Linked DNA regions of Parazoarcus communis. Each later gene encodes a partner of the first gene's protein in a complex. Links are inferred from orthologs where the notes say so. Each region holds a gene or a part of one and is shown in the gene's direction. Other genes may lie near its edges.

What was found.
Region 2: the proteins of mnmE (region 1) and mnmG are in contact, whole or in part, in a solved structure (PDB 9HIP), measured with the Escherichia coli proteins. The link is inferred for Parazoarcus communis from one-to-one orthologs.

What each region holds. Positions count from the first base shown.
Region 1 is NZ_CP022188.1:1,181,770-1,185,083, reverse strand. The notes cover bases 312-3,310. They hold mnmE (tRNA uridine-5-carboxymethylaminomethyl(34) synthesis GTPase MnmE), read left to right. Parts: upstream 312-1,131; coding sequence 1,132-2,490; downstream 2,491-3,310. Other genes in these bases: CEW87_RS05430 (methyltransferase domain-containing protein), read left to right, coding at 3,019-3,310; CEW87_RS05435 (oxidoreductase-like domain-containing protein), read left to right, coding at 2,618-2,890; yidC (membrane protein insertase YidC), read left to right, coding at 312-1,160. In the rest of the region: more of yidC, read left to right, coding at 1-311; more of CEW87_RS05430, read left to right, coding at 3,311-3,314. UniProt on the Escherichia coli protein: Exhibits a very high intrinsic GTPase hydrolysis rate. Involved in the addition of a carboxymethylaminomethyl (cmnm) group at the wobble position (U34) of certain tRNAs, forming tRNA-cmnm(5)s(2)U34.
Region 2 is NZ_CP022188.1:1,426,142-1,429,326, forward strand. The notes cover bases 278-3,147. They hold mnmG (tRNA uridine-5-carboxymethylaminomethyl(34) synthesis enzyme MnmG), read left to right. Parts: upstream 278-692; coding sequence 693-2,603; downstream 2,604-3,147. Other genes in these bases: CEW87_RS06445 (HD-GYP domain-containing protein), read left to right, coding at 278-524; rsmG (16S rRNA (guanine(527)-N(7))-methyltransferase RsmG), read left to right, coding at 2,600-3,147. Also shown: more of CEW87_RS06445, read left to right, coding at 1-277; more of rsmG, read left to right, coding at 3,148-3,185. UniProt on the Escherichia coli protein: NAD-binding protein involved in the addition of a carboxymethylaminomethyl (cmnm) group at the wobble position (U34) of certain tRNAs, forming tRNA-cmnm(5)s(2)U34.

The sequences.
Region 1 (3,314 bases):
AGAACGGGGTCAAGGTCACCAAGCTGATGACCTTCCATCGTGGCAGCTACCTGGTGAATGTCGATTACGAGATCGCCAATGGCAGCGGCGAACCCGTCTCCGGCCATGCCTACTTCCAGCTCACGCGTGATGGCGAGCCGGCAGAGCAGGTGCAGGCCTTCGGCGTGACAACCTTCACCGGCCCGGCGTTCTACACCGATGCGGCCAAGTTCCAGAAGGTTCATTTCGAGGAGATCGCCGAGGGCAAGGCCAAGTTTGCCAAGACCGCACCCGATGGCTGGGTGGCGATGGTCCAGCATTACTTCGTCAGCGCCTGGTTGCCTGAGGTCGGTGTCGAGCGTGAGTTCTTCGCCCGCAAGGTTGCCAATGGCCTGTACTCGGCCGGCGTGATCCTGCCGGTCGATGCGATTGCACCGGATGCGAGCGGTACGGCGGAGTCCCGCCTGTATGTCGGCCCCCAGGAGCAGGACAAGCTGCAGGACATCGCCCCCGGACTCGATCTGGTGGTCGACTATGGCTGGCTGACCGTGATTGCTGCCCCGCTGTTCTGGGTGCTGTCGTGGCTGCATGACATGCTCGGCAACTGGGGCTGGGCCATCATTCTGGTGACGGTCATGCTGAAGTTGCTGTTCTTCCCGCTGTCCGCAGCCAGCTACAAGTCGATGGCGAAGATGCGCGTTCTCGGCCCCCGCATGCAGCGCATGAAAGAGCTGTACGGCGACGACAAGGCCAAGATGCAGCAGGAGATGATGAATCTCTATCGCACCGAAAAGATCAACCCGCTCGGCGGTTGCCTGCCGATTCTGGTTCAGATCCCGGTGTTCATCGCGCTGTACTGGGTGCTGCTCGGTAGCGTGGAGATGCGTCAGGCGCCCTGGCTGGGCTGGATTCAGGATCTGTCCGCCAAGGACCCGTACTTCATCCTGCCGGTCATCATGGGTGCTTCCATGCTGATCCAGATGAAGCTCAACCCGACGCCGCCGGATCCGCTGCAGGCCAAGGTCATGATGGCAATGCCGATCGTGTTCACCTTCATGTTCCTGTGGTTCCCGTCCGGTCTGGTGCTGTACTGGGTTGTGAACAACATCCTGTCGATTGCACAGCAATGGCAGATTACGCGGATGATCGAGAGTGCCAAGGCCGGCAGCAAGCCCGCCTGACACCATCGCCGCGATTGCAACGGCGCCGGGCCGAGGAGGTGTCGGCGTCGTTCGCGTTTCCGGGGCGGGACTTGCGCCATTTGCGCGCGAACTGACCGGACGCGATCCCCAGCCCCGGCTTGCGGCTTTTAGCCGCTTTCTTGGGGCGAAGGGCGAGCCCATCGACGAAGGGCTCTTGATTTACTTCCGTGCGCCCGCGTCGTTTACCGGCGAGGACGTGATCGAACTGCAGGGCCATGGTGGACCGGTCGTGATGCAGATGTTGCTCGATCGCTGCCTTGCACTGGGCGCGCGACTGGCCGAGCCCGGTGAGTTCACCCGGCGTGCCTTTCTCAACGGCAAGCTCGATCTGGCCCAGGCCGAAAGCGTGGCAGACCTGATCGAGGCTTCTACCGCCGCCGCCGCGCAGTCGGCCGTTCGTTCTCTGTCCGGCCGCTTCTCGCAGGAAATCCATCTTATCAAGGACGCGTTGATCGACTTGCGCATGCTCGTCGAGGCGACGCTGGACTTTCCCGAAGAGGAAATCGACTTCCTCGAAAAGGCCAGGGCCCTGCCGCGTCTGGCCTCGATTCGCGAACAGCTCGAAGGTGTGCTTGACCGTGCACGTCAGGGGGCGCTGCTGCGCAGTGGCCTCAACGTGGTTTTGGCGGGCGCGCCGAACGTCGGCAAGTCGAGCCTGCTCAATCAGCTCGCGGGCGAGGATCGTGCGATTGTCACCGAGGTGGCCGGCACCACCCGCGACGCCTTGCGCGAAACCATACAGGTCGAGGGCATTCCGCTGCACATCATCGATACGGCGGGCTTGCGTGATACCAGTGACGTGGTGGAGCGCATCGGCATCGAGCGCACCCGGCGCGAACTCGAGCGTGCCGATGTGGTGCTGCGCCTCGTCGACGCCGGTCGGCCGGGCGAAACGGAGGGCGGCACGGATATCGATTTGGATCTTCTTCCTGGCGTCGAATGCATCACCGTGATCAACAAGATCGACTTGTGCGATCTTGCCCCGGAACGGACTGAGCACGACGGTCGAGTCGAACTGCGCGTTTCGGCACGGGATGGCCTGGGGATCGATCTGTTGCGCAAGGAGCTTCTGCGGGTGGCGGGGTGGCATGCACATGGCGAAGACGTGATTCTTGCGCGCGAACGTCATCTGCTGGCGTTGCGAGCGGCGCTTGGGCATGTGCGCCTGGCGGCTGATCAGCTTTCAGCGCTTGAGCTTTTTGCCGAAGAGTTGCGACTCGCCGGAGAGCGACTTGGCGAGATTACGGGAGAGTTCTCGGCTGACGATCTCCTGGGGGTGATCTTTTCGAGGTTCTGCATCGGAAAGTGACCGCCGTGCATTCATGATGCGCATGGCATCATGTGCTGCGGCATGCTGCGCATTTCCCGCTTTCCGGCTTCGGCCGCGGTATGCGCGGTGTTCGCCTCCTTCGTTCCTTTTTTCCGATTGGTGATCCATGACCCGACCCGATCCGTTCCTGCGGCCACTGCGTCATGTCGACGATGCGAATCTGGTCGTCGCTGACGTCGAGGCGCTGCTTGCACAAGCGGGCCTGAGTTTTCGGCAGGCACCACCGGTGCCGACAACGTGTTGCGGACGAGGCTGTAACGGCTGCGTGTGGGAAGGCTACTTTTTCGCTTTGCGTTACTGGCGAGAGCAGGCGGCGGAAGTGCTGGCGAGCGCCGCTGCCCGGACTGCTGTCGCGCGTGTGCGACCGGAGACTGAATGATGAACTGGAGTCCGGACCGATATCTCGGTTTTCACGATTTGCGTTTGCGTCCGGCACTCGACCTCATGGGGCGAATCTCCATGACGCCGCCTCGCACCATCGTCGATCTTGGCTGTGGTCCCGGGAATGTGTCTGCGCTGCTGTTGCAGCGCTGGCCCGATGCGGATCTGACAGGAGTTGATCAGTCGACCGAAATGCTGGAGCGCGCTCGCGCGGAGATCCCGCGTGCGCAATGGGTCGAGGCAGATATTTCATGCTGGTATCCGGATGTACCGGTCGACCTGCTGTTTTCAAACGCGGCCTTGCATTGGGTCGGAGATCACCCGGCCCTGTTTGCGCGACTGGCGGCGATGCTTGGGGCTGAGGGCGTTCTTGCGGTGCAGATGCCGGCAAACTTCTCGGCGCCATCACACCGCTTGATCCG
Region 2 (3,185 bases), 240 kb from region 1 along the record:
TGGATGGCTATCGCACGGTCCTCGACGAGGAGACCATCGATCTGCTCTATCGCTGCGCGCCCCTGCACGATATTGGCAAGGTTGCCGTGCGCGATGTGATCCTTCTTAAGCCGGGCGCGCTGACGCCGGCAGAGTTCGAGGAGATGAAGCAGCATGTCCTGTACGGCAGCAAGGCGCTTGAGGTGGCCGAAGAACGCCTCGGCACCAGTTCATTTCTCGGCCTTGCGCGCGAACTGATCCTGAGTCATCACGAGCGCTGGGATGGCACGGGCTACCCTCACGGTTTGCAGGGTGAGCAGATACCCTTGCCGGGGCGCTTGATGGCGGTGGCCGATGTCTACGATGCATTGATCAGCCGACGGGTGTACAAGCCTGCTTTTCCCCATGATCGTGCTGCCGAGATCATCAGGGACGGTCGGGGTGGGCATTTCGATCCCGCAATCGTGGATGCTTTTCTTGCCGTGGAAGACGAGTTCAAGCGCATTGCCAATGAGTTTTCCGACGACACATCAAGTCCGGACTGAGCACGCGACAGCCTGGCACGAAGTTGCGGAACCCATCTCGCTGCGAAGTATAAAACCATGTTTAAAAATGGTTATTTCGTGGAACATGGAACGCAGGTGCTAGGTTTTTGCGGTTCGAAAGCGTAGAATCTCGCCCCTTCCCAAAAGGTTTACTGCGCGGAGCGCGCCATGCTCTATCCCACCCGTTTCGATGTCATCGTGGTCGGCGGCGGTCACGCCGGGACCGAGGCTGCCCTGGCGGCAGCGCGCATGGGCGCGCAGACGCTGCTCCTCACCCACAACATCGAGACTCTGGGGGCGATGAGCTGCAACCCGTCGATCGGCGGCATCGGCAAGGGCCATCTGGTCAAGGAAGTCGATGCGCTCGGCGGTGCGATGGCGCAGGCTACCGACGAGGGCGGTATCCAGTTCCGCATCCTCAATGCCTCCAAGGGGCCGGCGGTGCGCGCGACCCGCGCCCAGGCCGACCGTGTGCTGTACAAGGCGGCGATCCGCAAGCGGCTGGAAAACCAGCCCAACCTGATGCTGTTCCAGCAGGCGGTGGATGACCTCACCGTGATCGGCGACCGCGTCACCGGCGTCGTCACCCAGATCGGCCTGCGTTTCGAGGCACCCACCGTGGTGCTGACCGCGGGCACCTTCCTCAATGGCCTGATCCACGTCGGCATGCAGCACTATTCGGCCGGCCGTGCGGGCGACCCTCCCGCCGTATCGCTGGGCCAGCGCCTCAAGGAGCTCGCGCTGCCGCAGGGCCGCCTCAAGACCGGCACGCCGCCGCGGCTCGATGCCCGCAGCATCGATTTCTCGGTGATGAGCGAGCAGCCCGGCGACAACCCTGAGCCGGTGTTCAGTTTCCTCGGCTCGGTCAGCCAGCATCCGGCACAGCTGCCGTGCTGGATGACCAGCACCAACGCCCGCACCCACGACATCATCCGCGCCAACCTCGACCGCTCGCCGATGTATTCCGGCGTGATCGAGGGCGTGGGGCCGCGCTACTGCCCGTCGATCGAAGACAAGATCCACCGCTTCGCCGACAAGGACAGCCACAACATCTTCCTCGAGCCGGAAGGGCTGACGACGCACGAGATCTACCCCAACGGGATTTCGACCTCGCTGCCTTTCGACGTGCAGCTCGACATCGTGCGCAGCATCCGCGGGCTGGAGAATGCAAACATCCTGCGTCCGGGCTATGCGATCGAATATGACTACTTCGATCCGCGCAACCTCAAGAGCAGTCTCGAGACCAAGTCCATCGGCGGGCTGTTCTTCGCCGGTCAGATCAACGGCACCACCGGCTACGAAGAAGCCGCGGCGCAGGGCTTGCTGGCCGGTGCCAATGCGGCGCTGCAGGTGCAGGGGCGCGAGCCCTGGTGTCCGCGCCGCGACGAGGCCTACCTCGGCGTGCTGGTCGACGATCTCATCACGCGGGGTGTGGCCGAGCCGTACCGGATGTTCACCTCGCGTGCCGAGTACCGCCTGAAGCTGCGCGAAGACAACGCCGATCTGCGCCTCACCGAGCAGGGCCGCGAGCTCGGCCTGGTAGACGACGTGCGCTGGGCGGCCTTCTGCACCAAGCGCGAGGCGATCGAACGCGAATCCGCCCGCCTCAAGTCGAGCTGGGCGCGCCCGGATGCGATTCCGGCTGAAGACCAGATCCGCGTGTTCGGCAAGCCGCTCGAGCGCGAGTACCGCTACTTCGAACTGCTGCGCCGGCCTGAAACCAGCTATGCAGCCCTGATGAGCCTGCCGGGCGCGCCGGAGCAGCCGGAAGCCGATCTGCAGGTGGTTGAGCAGCTGGAAATTGCGGCCAAGTACCAGGGTTATATCGACCGTCAGGACGACGAGGTGGCGCGTCAGCTGCAGGCCGAGTCCACTCTGCTGCCGCCCAATCTCGACTATGCCGAGGTGCGGGGGCTGTCGAAGGAAGTGCAGCAGAAGCTCAACCTCAACAAACCTGAAACCATCGGCCAGGCCGGGCGCATTCAGGGCATCACGCCGGCGGCGATTTCACTGCTGCTGGTGTGGCTCAAGCGCCGCGATCTGGCTGCACGTGCCGACGACGGACGGAAGCTGGCATGAGCGGTGCACTTGCTTCCCACGCCCGCGAACTGAACGAGGGCATCGCGGCGCTCGGCCTTGTGCTGCCGCAGGAAACCGTCGATCGCCTGCTTGCGTTCGGCGAACTGCTGCTGAAATGGAACAGGGTCTACAACCTCACCGCGCTGCGCGATCCGCGTGAAGTCATTACGCATCACCTGCTCGATTCACTCACCGTGCTGCCGTGGGTGGGCGATCTGGGCAAGCTCGCCGACATCGGTTCGGGCGGCGGGCTGCCCGGCATTCCGCTCGCCATCGTGCGCAGCGGGCTGGTGGTGAGCTCGGTGGAAACGGTCAACAAGAAGGCAACGTTCCAGCAACAGGCCAAGATCGAGCTGAAACTGGGCAACTTCAACGTGATCAACGCCCGCGTCGAGCAGGTACAACCCGATCGCCTGCCGGGTGGCGCGGCTGACGGCGTCATTTCGCGCGCCTTCTCCAGCCTGGCCGATTTCGTCAATCTGGCGGGTCATCTGGTGGCCGAGGGGGGTGCGCTGTATGCGATGAAGGGCGTGCATCCGGCCGATGAGCTTGCGGTGTTGCCAGCCGGATGGGCGCTGAGCG